DNA from 2 places in the Marinobacter albus genome. Region 2 is predicted to be linked to the other one. Evidence: predicted binding sites of a transcription regulator. Region 2 holds the regulator's gene; the other holds the start of a gene.
What was found. The regulator LexA, encoded in region 2, represses DNA repair genes until DNA is damaged. The targets are predictions, from matches to a motif close to CTGTNTNNNNANACAG.

Region 1 (7,251 bases), 840 kb from region 2:
GGGTCCAGCTCCAGACCTTTTCCGAGGTCACTTCCTTCGCAAGATCCATGCCTTTCAGGCCAGGGAACGCCTTGGCCAACTCCAGGGCACGCTCAGCCGTGGCGTCGGCGCCGGCAACAACGGCTCCGTTCTGGGAGCCCTTGTCGCGCAGAATGCGCGTCAGGCGACGGGTGTCGATATCGGCAATACCAACAATGTTGTTGCTTCGCAGGTACTCGTCCAGCGTGCCCGTGCTGCGCCAGTTGCTGGCTATCAGCGGCAGATCGCGGATGATCAGGCCAGCAGCCTGGATGCGATCCGACTCGACATCCTCTTCGTTAACACCGGTATTACCGATGTGGGGATAAGTCAGGGTGACAATCTGGCGGGAGTAGGACGGATCGGTGAGAATTTCCTGGTAGCCGGTCATGGCGGTGTTGAACACCACCTCACCACTGGTTTCTCCGTCAGCGCCAATGGCGGTGCCGTAGAACAGGCTTCCGTCTGCGAGTGCAAGGATTGCAGGTGTGCTCAAGGCTTGTATCCTCATCGAGTGGCGTATCGGTTCGTCACGAACAGGAACGCAAGCGCAAATTCAGGTCGCAAAAAAGCGAGAGGGAGTCAAAACTCCGTCCCGCTTTTTGTTGTCCGGGAACCCTATTGGTTCCCTGGGCGTTTTCAAAGCTACGCTTGGTGCAGTTAAACCGCCTTATTGTAAAAAATAAGCGGCTTTCTGTCCATGTATAATCACCCGCGAAGCTCTATTTCAGCGACAATACGTCCTGCATGTCGTACAGCCCGGCCGGCTTGTCCTTGAGCCACAGGGCCGCGCGCATGGCGCCCTTGGCAAAGGTCATGCGACTGCTCGCCTTGTGGGTGACTTCAATCCGCTCACCCTCGGCGGCAAACAACACCGTATGATCGCCCACGACATCGCCGGCACGAATGGTTTCAAAACCGATTTCCTTACGAGTTCGCTCGCCAGTAAAGCCCTCGCGGCCATAGACCGCGCACTCTTTCAAATCGCGACCCAGCGCGTCGGCAACCACTTCACCCATGCGCAGCGCAGTGCCGGAGGGCGCGTCTTTCTTGTGGCGGTGATGGGCCTCAATGATCTCAACGTCGTAATCGTCGCCAAGAGCCTGGGCGGCGGTACGCAACAGATTGAGCACCACGTTGACCCCCACACTCATGTTGGGCGCAAACACCACCGGCGTGGACTCCGCCGCCAGGGCGAGCTGCTCTTTCTCGGCTTCGGACATTCCCGTGGTTCCGATTACCAGCATTTTGCCGTTGGCCTTGCAGAATTCCGCGTTCGCCAGGGTGAGGTCCGGAAAGGTGAAATCGATGAGTACGTCAAAATCATCTTTCACCGCATCCAGACCACCGGCCATCTTGATACCGGTTTTGCCGATGCCGGTCATTTCCCCGGCGTCGGCCCCGACCAGGCTGCTGCCCGGCTCGACGACGGCCGCGCCCAGCTCCAGACCTTCGGTACCGTCAACCGCCTCAATCAACACCTTGCCCATGCGCCCGGCGGCGCCGATGATTGCTACCCTCATATTCGCACTTCCCTTTAATCGGCCGCTCAGAATTTCATTTCATCGAAGAAGCTTTTCACACCCTCGAACCAGGAGGTCTTCTTCGGAGCATGCTCGGTACCGTTGCCGCCGTCCAGAGTTTGCTGGAATTCATCCAGCAGTTCCTTCTGGCGCTTGGTCAGGTTGACCGGCGTTTCAACAATCACACGGCACAGCAGGTCACCGGCCGGACCACCACGCACCGGGCTCACACCCTTGTTACGCAGGCGGAACAGCTTGCCGGTCTGGGTCTCGGGCGGGATTTTCAGCTTCACCCGGCCATCGAGGGTCGGCACTTCCAGCTCACCACCGAGGGCGGCATCAACAATACTGATGGGGACTTCGCAATACAGATTGCGGCCGTCCCGGGTGAAGAGGGAATGCTCACGCACGGCGATTTGTACGTACAGGTCGCCCGGCGGCCCGCCATCAACGCCCATTTCACCTTCGCCGGAGAGACGGATACGATCACCGGTATCCACGCCCGGCGGCACTTTCACCGACAGCGTCTTCTCTTCCTGAACCCGGCCCTGACCATGGCAGGCCTTACATGGATTCTTGATGATCTGACCAGAACCACGGCACGTCGGACACGCCTGCTGCACGGTGAAGAAACCCTGCTGCATCCGCACCTGACCCATACCCTTACAGGTACCACAGGTTTCCGGTGTCGAACCTTTCTCCGCACCGCTGCCATCACAGACTTCGCACTCCCGATGACCGGGAATCTTGATCTGAACGTTCTTGCCCTTCACCGCCTCTTCGAGATCCAGCTCCAGGGTGTAGCGCAAATCCGCACCACGGGTATTGCGGCCTCGTCCGCCACCGCCACCAAAGATGTCACCAAAGACATCGCCGAAGATGTCGGAGAAGCTGGCGCCGCCACCTCCGAAGCCACCACCGGCCTGACCATCAACGCCGGCGTGACCGAACTGGTCATAGGCGGCCCGCTTGGAGTCGTCCGCCAGAATCTCGTAGGCTTCGCTGGCCTCCTTAAACTTGTTCTCGGCGTCGGTGTCGTCCGGGTTACGGTCGGGGTGATACTTCATTGCAAGCTTGCGGTAGGCTCGCTTGACTTCCTTCTCGTCCGCATCCCGGGAAATCCCGAGAATGTCGTAATAATCGCGCTTGGCCATGCTTTAAAACCCTGTTTTTAAACGCGGAAAACGCGGGGAACTCCCCGCGTTTTCCAACTACCTGATGTACGTCAGAATTACCGCTTGTCGTCGTCTTTGACTTCCTCAAACTCGGCGTCAACGGCGTCGTCAGCCTGCTGGGCCTGGGCGTCTTCCTGCCCACCAGCCTGCTGGGCCTGCGCACCCTCTTCTGCATACATCTTCTGAGCCAGCTCCGAAGAGACTTCTGTCAGCTTCTGGGTCTTGGCTTCAATATCGTCCTTGTCCGATCCTTCCAGAGCGGTCTCGAGCTCCTTGATGGAAGCCTCGATAGACTCTTTCTCACTGTCACTGACCTTGTCGCCAGCTTCAGTCAGAGTTTTGCGAACGGCGTGAACCATCGCATCACCCTGGTTGCGGACCTGAACCAGCTCCTCGAACTTGCGATCTTCCTCGGCGTTCGCCTCGGCGTCCCGCACCATCTTCTCGATTTCGTCGTCGTTCAGGCCGGAAGAGGCCTTGATCACGATGGACTGCTCTTTGCCGGTCGCCTTGTCTTTTGCAGACACGTTCAGGATACCGTTCGCGTCGATGTCAAAGGTCACTTCGATCTGCGGAACCCCTCGCGCCGCCGGCGGGATATCAGCCAGGTCGAAACGGCCAAGCGACTTGTTCTGAGCGGCCTGCTTACGCTCACCCTGAACCACGTGGATGGTGACCGCGGTCTGGTTGTCATCCGCTGTGGAGAACGTCTGCGACTTCTTGGTCGGAATCGTGGTGTTCTTGTCGATCAGCGGAGTCGCCACGCCACCCATGGTTTCGATACCCAAGGTCAGCGGTGTTACGTCCAACAGCAACACGTCTTTCACGTCGCCAGACAGAACGGCTGCCTGAATCGCGGCACCCATAGCGACCGCCTCATCGGGGTTCACGTCCTTACGGGCTTCTTTGCCGAAGAAATCTTTAACTTTTTCCTGCACCAGCGGCATACGGGTCTGCCCACCGACCAGGATAACTTCGTCGATTTCACCTGCCTTCATGCCCGCATCCTGCAAGGCAACCTTACACGGCTCCAGGCTGCGCTGGACCAGGTCTTCGACCAGCGACTCAAGCTTGGCACGGGTCAGCTTGACGTTCATGTGCTTCGGACCGCTGGCATCGGCCGTGATGTACGGCAGATTCACATCGGTCTGCTGGCTGCTGGAAAGCTCAATCTTCGCCTTCTCGCCCGCTTCCTTCAGACGCTGCATCGCCAGAGAGTCACCGCGCAGGTCAATGCCGCTGTCTTTCTTGAACTGGTCGGCCAGGAACTCGATGATCTTCAGGTCGAAGTCTTCACCACCCAGGAAGGTGTCACCGTTGGTGGCCAGTACTTCGAACTGGTGCTCGCCATCAACATCGGCAATTTCAATGATGGACAGGTCAAAGGTACCACCACCGAGGTCATAAACCGCCACGGTGCGATCACCGCTCTTCTTGTCCAGTCCGTAGGCCAGGGCCGCCGCAGTTGGCTCGTTGATGATGCGCTTCACTTCCAGACCGGCGATCTTGCCTGCGTCCTTGGTGGCCTGACGCTGGCTGTCGTTGAAGTAGGCCGGTACGGTAATAACCGCCTCGGTTACCTTCTCGCCCAGGTAGTCTTCTGCAGTCTTCTTCATCTTCTTCAGAACTTCTGCAGACACCTGCGGCGGAGCCATCTTCTCGCCCTTCACCTCAACCCAGGCATCACCATTGTCCGCCTTGGTGATTTTGTAGGGCACCATCTTGATGTCTTTCTGGACCACGTCGTCCTCGAAGCGGCGACCGATCAGACGCTTGATGGCGTACAGGGTGTTGTTCGGGTTGGTCACGGCCTGACGCTTTGCAGACTGACCTACCAAGGTTTCACCGTCGTCGGTGTACGCGATGATCGACGGCGTAGTACGATCACCCTCGGCGTTTTCAATAACCTTAACCTTGTCACCATCCATGATGGCAACACAGGAGTTTGTGGTTCCCAGGTCGATACCGATAATCTTGCTCATTGAGTCACTCCAATTCTTCTGAATGCTTTCCCGGAGAAAATTGCCCCGGCTCTCGCCATTTACTGGCTATATTGGCGCTTTAATCGACTTTTCAAGCCTGCTCATCAATTTTTGGCGATTCCTCTGCCTTGGCGACAACCACCATGGCCGGACGCACAACACGACCATTCAGCAGGTAGCCCTTTTGCACCACAGCCACAACACTGTTCGGCTCGGCATCGGGCGCCGGCACCATGGACATGGCTTCGTGCTGCTGCGGATCGAACGGCTCACCCACCGGGTTGAGCTGCTCAACGTTGAACTTCTCGAGGCTGTTCATGAACAGACTGAGAGTCATTTCCACACCCTCGCGAATGGAAGCGACCAGCTCACCGGTGTTCTCGTTGGCTTCAGTACTTTCGACAGCCTTCTCCAGGCTGTCCGCAACGGGCAGCAATTCCTTGACGAACTTCTCAAGGGCGAACTTGTGCGCTTTTTCGACGTCAATCTCGGCGCGCCGACGGACATTCTGCATTTCGGCCTGGGAGCGCAACATCTGCTCCTGGGCTTCCTTGACCTGAGCCCGCAGCGCCTCAACCTCGGAGTCTTCGCTCTCAACCACCTCATCGTCCGCCTGGGCTTCCTCGGCGGCCGCTTCGGTTGCTTCTTTCAACTCGTCTTCTACCTGTTCGTTGCGGTTTTCGTCAGTGCTCATGACCACTCCTGCTAACTATCCGGCGGCCGATGTCTGTACGGCCGATTCAACGTGACTTCCGACCGCGGCGAGCCGGAAAACTGTAGTTGCGAACGGATATGGGGCCCAGCTTGCAGGTTTCAACCACCCCAGCCATTAATCCGGCACAAATTCACGCCCGGGAATTTGCAAACCACAAAAAGCCTGTATATATTCACAGTCACTGTATGAAATCACAGTATTCGGCCAGATCCCGTACCGGGACGGTCAGCGCTGCATTTCGAAGGACGCGGAGGTTTTCTGCATGCTCACACAGCTTACGGTTTCCAACTACGCCATTGCCGAACGGGTGGAACTCCAGTTCAACAAAGGCATGACGGCTCTCACCGGTGAAACCGGTGCCGGCAAATCCATTGTCCTGGATGCCCTTGGTCTGGCCATGGGCGGCCGAGCCGACGCCGGTGCCGTTCGCCATGGCGCCAAGCGCGCAGACATTACCGCCACCTTCGATGTATCCGACATTCCCGAGGCCGGCCAGTGGCTGGAAAATCACGAACTGGATGACGACAGCGACTGCATCCTGCGCCGCGTGATCAGCAAGGATGGCCGCTCCCGAGCCTACATCAACGGCCAACCCTGTCCGCTGGCCCACCTGAAAGACCTGGGTGGCCTGCTGATGGACATTCACAGCCAGCATCAGCACCAGTCACTGCTGCGCAAGGAAACCCACCGCAAACTGCTGGACGAGTTTGCCGGCGTCGAAAACCTGGCCGCCGACACCCATGCCGCCTGGAAGACCTGGCACCAGACCCGCCAGCGCCTGACCGAGCGCCAGCAGAATGCCGACGAAACCGAAGCCAAGCTGCAACTGATGCGCTACCAGGTGGAAGAGCTGGATCGGCTGAATCTGGAAGATGGCGAGCAGGAACAGCTGGAACAGGAACAGGCGCAACTGAGTCAGGCCGATTCGGTACTGCACAGCAGCCATCAGGCCGCACTGCTCTGTACCGAAGAGGAAACCAGTGCCGCAGACATGGTCCGCCAGGCGCTTCAGCAACTGGAGCAACTTCCCGTAGAGGTTCCCGCGCTCGCAGACACCATCCAGATGCTGAACGAAGCCCAGATTCAGATCAGTGAGGCCGGCGACAACCTGCGACGTTTTGTGGATGACTACGAAGCGGACCCGGAACGACTGGCGGAAGTGGAAGAACGACTCAGCGCCATTTATCAGATGGCTCGCAAGCACCGGATTACACCAGAGGAACTGCCGGAACTACATCAGCGACTGTCCGCGGAACTGGCCGAACTCGATGGCGGTGCCGGCAGTCTGGAACAACTGGAAGCGGAACTGGAAAAACAGCGAGCGGCATTCGACCAACTCGCCAGCCAGCTGACGGAAGCCCGGGAACAGGCGGCCGTGGAGCTCGACCAGCGCATTGCCGAAGAACTGGCCCAGCTGAGCATGCCTGCGATGCAATTCGTGACACACCTGAGCCGCAACGCCAAGGATGAACCCGCCCCCCACGGCGAGCAGGACATTGAGTTCCTGGTTAGCGCCAACCCGGGCCAGCCGGCTCGCCCCCTGGCCAAGGTCGCTTCTGGCGGTGAACTTTCCCGGATCAGCCTCGCCATCCAGGTCGTGGTTGCCCAGACGTCAACCACACCGACCCTGGTCTTTGACGAAGTGGATGTGGGTATTGGCGGCGGTACCGCAGAAGTGGTCGGACGCCTGCTACGAACCCTGGGCGGGAACGGTCAGGTGCTGTGCGTGACTCATCTCCCGCAAGTGGCGGCGCAATGCCACCAGCACCTGTTTGTCAGCAAGTTCACCGAAAGCGATGCAACGTTCTCGAAGATTGAAACATTGGACGATCAGGGAC
Region 2 (7,251 bases):
CGTTGGGATCTGGGCGGGCAGTGGCAGTCCCAACCTGCGAAGGCACGAGGGTCCCTCGACACGTCAACCGGCAACTGGGAAGTATCCGGACTCGAGATGACGGTCGGGGAGAACCGCCTCGAAGGATCAGGAACCTGGGGTGAGGAGCTCGCGGGAGAGCTTCGCCTGCAGTTGCCAGCGCCAGGCCAATTGTTGGCGGATCTGACAGGGCAGGTGGACGCCGAATTGACGTTAGGCGGAACCCCGGAAAGACCCTCGGGAGAGCTCACTCTCGGTGCCAGGGAGCTGGGCTGGCAGGATAGTCTGGCGGTTGCCAGCCTCGATGTGGACGCGGTTATGGAGCCGGGGTTCAACCTGAAGAGTCGTATCGGGGCAAAAGACGTTGATGTGGCGGGCCAGCAGTTGGAGGCTCTGACTCTCAACGCGTCCGGGACCAGGGAGGACCACCGGCTCGAGGTTTCGGCCCGGCATGCCGAAGCCGACGTGCGTCTGTTGTTTGCCGGAGCTTTTGCCCCGTCGTCCTGGAGCGAATGGACGGGCTCTCTCGCACAAGGGCTAATTGAAGTGCCGGAGCAGAATCAGAGCTGGGAACTGGAGTCGCCAGCTTCACTGGCCTATCGGGCGGATGGTGAACTCACGTTTGGTGCCCACTGCTGGCGCTGGCGGCAGAGTACCGTCTGTGCCGAGGACCAGACTTTGCTGCCGACCCCAAGCCTTGCGTACCGAATTGACAGCTTCCCGACAACGGCGCTGGACCCGTTGATGCCGGAGACGCTTCGCTGGCGAGGGAACCTCAATGGCGAGATTGATGTAACCATGACGGACAACGGACCAAGCGGGCAGATACGGGTCGATGCCGGTAGCGGAAGCTTTCAGGTCCTGGTGGATGAGGACTGGGAGTCGCTCGCTTACGACCGTTTCGTCACACAGTTGAACCTGAAACCGGAGGTCGCCGAGCTCGATCTGCAGCTTGCAGGCCCGGATTTGGGTGAGTTTTCCGTCGATGTAGCCGTTGATCCGCGTTCGCCCGAACGCCAGTTGGAAGGGCAGTTCCGGCTGGATAATCTCGATATTGCCCTGGCCGGCATTTTTGCAGGCCTTCAGGAGGTTTCAGGTGAGATCAATGGGCAGGGAACGCTGTCCGGACCGCTCATGAAACCCGCCGTTAACGGCGAGCTGGCGCTGACGAACGGACGAGTGGTTGACCCGAAACTGCCAATTCCGCTGGAAGAAATTGTTGTCAGTCTGGGGCTCAACGGCTACTCCGCAAAGATTAGCGGCAGGATCAATAGCAATGCCCGTAGCCAAACCACTCTGAGTGGCAGGTTGAACTGGGAGAACGCCCCGGCGGGCCAGTTGAAAATCAGGGGTGAGCGCGTCCCGTTCAGTCTTGAGCCCTACGCCCGGGTGGAGCTGGCGCCGGACCTTGCCATTGCGTTCCGGGAGGGCGAACTGAGTGTTACCGGACAGCTTGCGGTGCCGCGGGGCGAAATCGAAATCAAGGGCCTCCCGGCGCAGGCGGTTTCTGTGTCCGAAGATGAGGTGATTGTCGGGGTTGAGCAGGAAAAACCCGCGATCCGCACCCTGAATATGGATGTAACCGTTATCGTTGGCGAGGATCAGGTGACCTTTGCAGCCTTCGGTGTTACCGGGGATCTGGAAGGTACACTTCGCATCGGTAATGACCTGGATACTCGCGGCACTCTGCAACTGGTGAATGGCCGATACGAAAAGTTTGGTCAAGAGCTGGAGTTGCGAACAGCAAGGATCTTATTCGTGGGCAACCTGACGCAGCCCTATCTGGATATCGAGGCCATTCGGACCGTGGATACTGTAGTGGCCGGTATTCGTTTGAGTGGGCCTGTGCAATCGCCGTCCACGGAAGTGTTTTCCAACCCTGACATGCCGCAGACCGATGCTCTGTCCTATTTGATTCTCGGAAGACCGCCCCAGGGCCGTGGTGATGAGGGGCAAATGAGCGGGGCTGCATTATCGCTGGGATTGACCCAGGCCAACAAGTTTACTGGAAAGCTGGGTGAGGAGTTCGGCATTCAGCAGTTCATGCTGGAGTCGGAGGGCAGCGGAGAGCAGACGTCCGTCGTGGCCAGTGGTTACCTGACGGACGAACTCAGTGTGCGTTACGGCGTTGGTATCTTCGAGCCCATCACGACGGTGGCGCTGCGTTATGATCTGGGGCGGTATTTCTATCTGGAAGCGGCCAGTGGACTGGCCGCGTCGCTGGACATCTTCTACACCCGGGATTTCTGACCTCAATCCAGTTCAAAGGTCGCATTAACGGTCGCGTGAACCTCCCGCACCCCAACGCTGGACACCGTATCCGCAGATCCCTTTGCCTCCGCCATCATCATCGGAACTGGCCGGAAGTCGCCATTGATGCTGATGGTCACGACATCACCACAGGATTGCTGGAGTTGCTGGGCCACAAACTCGCAGCGAGACTGGGCATTCGCAATAGCCTTGGACAGCGCCTCCTGCTCCAGTCCTGCTTCATCAGAGTGAAAGAACTGACTTGGGCCGAGGTTGTAGTTCAGTCCGATGGACTGGGCCTGTTCAAGCAGCGGATTCAGCAGGGAAAGGTCATCAATGTGAAACGTCACCGTTTGTGAAGCCACCGCCCGTTTCTGCGGCTCTTCCCCGCGTTCGCTTCCGGGCAGGGTTCGGTTGTAAAGGTTCACGGTAGCATCCGTGTAGTCCTGGAGCCGGTCCTGATACTGGCTGATTGCTTCGCGCCACTCGCTCATCATCGCCGCTACCTGCTCCGTTGCCTGCTGCGGCATTTCATGCTCGGCACTGGCGGTGAACTGCAGCCTGGCGCTGTCTGGCTGATAGCGTACACTCCCTTCGCCACTCAGGGTTACTTCGCCAGCGATCGACAACGTCGGAACCAGCAGCAGTGATAAGCCAAGGCCCGATACGCGCTTCCATCTGTTCATGGGTCATTCCTCCATTGAATCCGAGTTGGGGTAGGGCCTTCCGGAATCCGGCTCCAGGCGGCCCAGTTTGAAGTCCAGCGCTGCCTGGACGAGTTGCCCAAAAATACGTCGATGTCCTCCATGGTATAGCAGATATTCCGGATGCCACTGCACACCCATCAACCATTGGTCGTGGGTATTCTCGATCGCCTGAACAAACAGGTCATTATCGACGGCAACCACCTTGAGGTTCCGTCCCAGCCGTTTGATTGCCTGGCTATGGATCCGATTGGCACCAATCATGGACGACTGCATGATCTGTCCAAGCCGGCTCGTCTTCACCACTCTGACCGTTTGCATGGGTAACAACAGCGGGCGATGGCGGGTATGGACGCGAAATGGCGTCACATTCTGGCACAGGGATCCGCCATGGAACACATTGATGAACTGGGCCCCGCGGCAGATTCCGAGCACAGGAATTCCAATCCGTTCCGCTTCCTCAAGGAGTCGCTGGTCAGTGGCATCCCGCTTGCGGTCATAGTTCGCCGTGACCTGCGGTTCCTGGTTATAGCGCTCCGGATGGACGTGGGTTCCCCCGGACAGCACAAGGCCGTCGAGCAACGAGACGTCGGTCTGGGACCCGGGGCGAATATAATGGGTTCGGGCGCCATGCATCCTTATGCCCAGGCTGATGAGGCGGTGTGCTGTACCCTTTCTTGCCGGGCCGCTGATGCCTATGGTCAGTCCCGGGAGCTCTTCTTCGGTTCCCTGTCGTTCAGACATAACCCCTGCTTTGTAGCCAATCGGAGGTTGTATCGAGCCAGCTGTGGGTCAAGTTGCGCAGGCTGATCTTGTTGCCTTCCCGGAAAAGAGCCCGGAGCTCTGCCAATTGGCTCGCGTTGGATGCAATCTGTTCCAGAATGATCCAGTCGTTCCAGACACTGGAAAAGTGCCACGAGGGATTATCAATGTCACAGTCTGGCAACCGGTAATGCAGGGTGGGGCGACTCTTGATCCTGGGATCGTCCACATACCGTCCCAGGAGCGCGGAGTCGAGGTGGGCAAACAGAGGAAGCAGATCCAGCGCCCGGTTACGGGTCGGATTGTACTCCAGATAATCCCGCATGAGCTGTTCCTGATCGGGAGCATAGTCGTCCCTCATCAGTATCTCAGTATACCGGCTGCTCCACGGCTCAATGTACGTCGTGAATTTCCGACTGATGTCCAGCTGATGCCGGGATTTCAGCCATTCGTACAGGGCAGCGAAAGCCTGGAGATAGCGAACCAGGCTATCCGGGGTCAAGTCCGGGAGTTCCGGATTCAACTGGAGGCCGAAGGCATAGTAGATGGCTTCCCGACTTCCCAGCGCACCTTCCTTACGCAGCATCTCAGTCAGCGCCTCTATCCGGGGGACGTCGGAGAACGGTATGGGGGGGCTGATGATTTCAAGGGGGACAATGCGCTCGGCCGCCGCATCGATTACCTCCATAGCCTGGCCTCCCAGCTCCCGAATGGAGTCGGGCAGGCGATCATCGGCCAGATCGAGATCTTTGATCGGATCCGAATCGAGTTCAATGGTAAAAGTGCCGAGATCGGTTTCCAGCTTGGTTACATAGCGGGACCGGAGGTCGGGCTCCGCCTCCAGAAAGCGTGCCATGAGGTTAACGAGTGTCTCGTAACCCAGTCCGGAAAGTTCAATTTCGATACCAACGCGGCGTTCTTTGCCCTCATCGGTCTTGAGAATGTCCGGCATTTTGCAGCCAGGCGATTGGCTCATAGCTCTCCCTAAGCACGCGAATTTCATGTCCGATTACCATACCACACTCATTGTGGCTGGCATGGTTATGCCGTTGGCAGAAAAAACACCGAGGGGTTTACACTGGATAAAACACTGTATATAGTCAGTTTACTGTATATAAAAACAGGGCTGGTCAAGAGAGATTTCAAGGCCGGTCCCCGTGATGGAGTAGCTCAATGAAGCTGACAGCAAGGCAATCTCAGGTACTGGATATAATCCGGCGTTATCTGGATGAAACAGGTTATCCGCCCACCCGTGCGGAAATTGCCGCTGAGTTGGGTTTCCGCTCCGCCAATGCGGCGGAAGAGCATTTGCGTGCGCTGGCCCGTAAAGGGGCCATAGAAATGGTGCCCGGTGCCAGTCGGGGTATTCGCCTTCCGGAGGCGGAGGAAGACCTCGGATTGCCCGTTATTGGCCAGGTCGCTGCAGGTAGTCCGATCCTTGCGCAGGAACATATCGAAGATCATGTCACCCTCCAGCCCAACTTTTTCTCGCCGTCAGCAGACTACCTTCTGCGGGTGCGCGGAATGAGTATGAAAGATATCGGCATCCTGGATGGAGATCTGTTGGCTGTTCACCGTACCCAGGATGTCCATAACGGTCAGGTGGTCGTGGCGCGGGTTGGCGAGGAAGAAGTAACCGTCAAGCGTTTCCGAAAGGAAGGGTCAAAGGTTTATCTGATCGCGGAGAATGAGGAATTCGAGCCAATTGAGGTGGACCTTACGGAACAGCAGCTGTTCATCGAAGGTTTGGGAGTTGGTGTGATCCGTCGGTCTGATCTTCACTGATCGGTTGAGTTGCCACAGACAGCATAAGAGCAGGTGAATCATGGAACAGTTAAGCTTCAATCAGAATCTGGCTTATCAGCAAGGTGCGATGTCCTACGCGGTACCGCCATCTGCGGCTCCAGAGAGGCGTTCTGTGATTCGTGCTCGTCGCAGGTCTGAATCTGGCGATGCGGCGGTTAGCGGCAACGTGACGGAAATCATCTTGCCGGAAGGGCAGGTAGAGAACTTTCAGTTGCTGTTACCAATGCTGACACAATTGAATCAGGAAAAGCGCTGGCTTGCCTGGATCGACCCGCCTCAGGCTCTGGTCAGTAAGTGGCAGAAGATGCATGGCATAGTGACTGGCGAGCTGTTGGTTCTTCGGTCGACTGGCGATTATTCCGCACAGGAGCTGGCCGAGCGGGCCCTGAATGCAGGTACCTGCCACGCGGTCGTGATGTGGACGCGGAAGTTGGGCCATTCGGCGTTTGAGGCCCTTCAGCGAGCCTCTGCCAATGGTAATAGCCATGGTGTCGTGTTGCGCCAGCGCTGAGCATCGGCCACGTCACCCTTCCTCGTGACACGGCTCAAGCCATCGGTAACCTTGCGGCCAGTGCTCACTGATCAGTGGAGGGTATAGGACGGCTGGGAGTCGGCGGCGTCCAGCTCGTCGTCTTCCCAATCGATGTCGTGCGCGACATTTCCAACCGCCTCAATGCCAGCCGCTATCATGGCTTTGGCTACGTTCATGTCCCGGTCTTCCATCATTTCCCGGGCTTCTTCAGAGAACGAAATTTTCACGAGTGGTGCGCTATCGTCGTCGATACGACGAAGTGCATAGTCGCCGTTGCTCAGTTGTACGATTTCAAAAAACGATGGTGACATTCGGTAAACCTTTCTATTAGAGAAGACCTGGAGTGGTTCGGCGCTCACTTACCACTCGCTGTGTTGCTCTTCCAGGTCATCGGCAAAATTTTTCATTGCGCCCAACGTTCGGCGCAGCGCTTGAGCTGAACGGTCAGGTCCAGTGTCGGCAGAAACCGCAATAATATTTTCCTCACTCACCGATTTCCGGTTGACCGGGGGCCGGCTCTGGGACATTTCCAACTGGTCCAGATGGTTCCACCAGCTGTCTGGCCTTTGCTCCAGATCCCGCAAGCGAGCAATGTCGCTAGGGCCCTCTCCGATCAGCGACGCGAGCTCATCCAGCGTTGAAGGCTCCCCATTCCGTTTCTGGTAGAAGCGGGCAATCATTGCCAGCAGCAGCCGCCGTGACCTGAGTAAAAGCTCAATGGCTCCCTGAATGGCTGCCTCGCGCCCCAAAGCCAGTTCTGCCTCATTGGCAGGCTGATCTCTTGGGGGCATTGAACCGTTGTCCAGCTGACTCAGAAGCGTTCGTGCAAGGAACAGTTTCTGTGAAACCAGTGAATGCCATTGCGAGGCCATGGGATACCTGCGATCACGGAGCGGTTGTTTCAACCCGGAAAGTTAATTGACCATCGTAACATTTTCGGCCACAAATTTCTTCCCCGGTTTGGTGTCCTTTCCGCTTCACAAGAAAATACAAACATTCACTTGAAACGCCCGTTTGAATTTGGCAAAAAGGCGCCCGGTTGTGCGTTCGGTGCAAAGCACAGCCGTCTGCTGGAGTGCCCGTGAACGGCAGCAATCCAGCCAAACTGCATTTTTTTGGAGGTGTAAGGGATGCGGACTCATGTTGTCGCAGGATTTGCAGCGGTTTTGTTCGGAATTT

Region 1: recN (DNA repair protein RecN) is a predicted target of LexA. The motif match lies at 5,576-5,591, and genes of this name have one in related genera.

Annotation. Positions count from the first base shown of each region.
Region 1 is NZ_JASSQD010000001.1:632,587-639,837, reverse strand. Features, by position in the region: gene carA (glutamine-hydrolyzing carbamoyl-phosphate synthase small subunit) at 1-514, opposite strand, end outside; gene dapB (4-hydroxy-tetrahydrodipicolinate reductase) at 741-1,541, opposite strand; gene dnaJ (molecular chaperone DnaJ) at 1,568-2,695, opposite strand; gene dnaK (molecular chaperone DnaK) at 2,773-4,698, opposite strand; gene grpE (nucleotide exchange factor GrpE) at 4,790-5,392, opposite strand; gene recN (DNA repair protein RecN) at 5,676-7,251, shown strand, end outside.
Region 2 is NZ_JASSQD010000001.1:1,471,738-1,478,988, forward strand. Features, by position in the region: gene QQF73_RS06895 (translocation/assembly module TamB domain-containing protein) at 1-2,268, shown strand, start outside; gene QQF73_RS06900 (SIMPL domain-containing protein) at 2,271-2,954, opposite strand; gene QQF73_RS06905 (gamma-glutamyl-gamma-aminobutyrate hydrolase family protein) at 2,958-3,716, opposite strand; gene QQF73_RS06910 (amidoligase family protein) at 3,709-4,710, opposite strand; gene lexA (transcriptional repressor LexA) at 4,908-5,519, shown strand; gene QQF73_RS06920 (cell division inhibitor SulA) at 5,560-6,051, shown strand; gene QQF73_RS06925 (hypothetical protein) at 6,123-6,383, opposite strand; gene QQF73_RS06930 (DUF6586 family protein) at 6,432-6,944, opposite strand; gene QQF73_RS06935 (DUF1329 domain-containing protein) at 7,203-7,251, shown strand, end outside.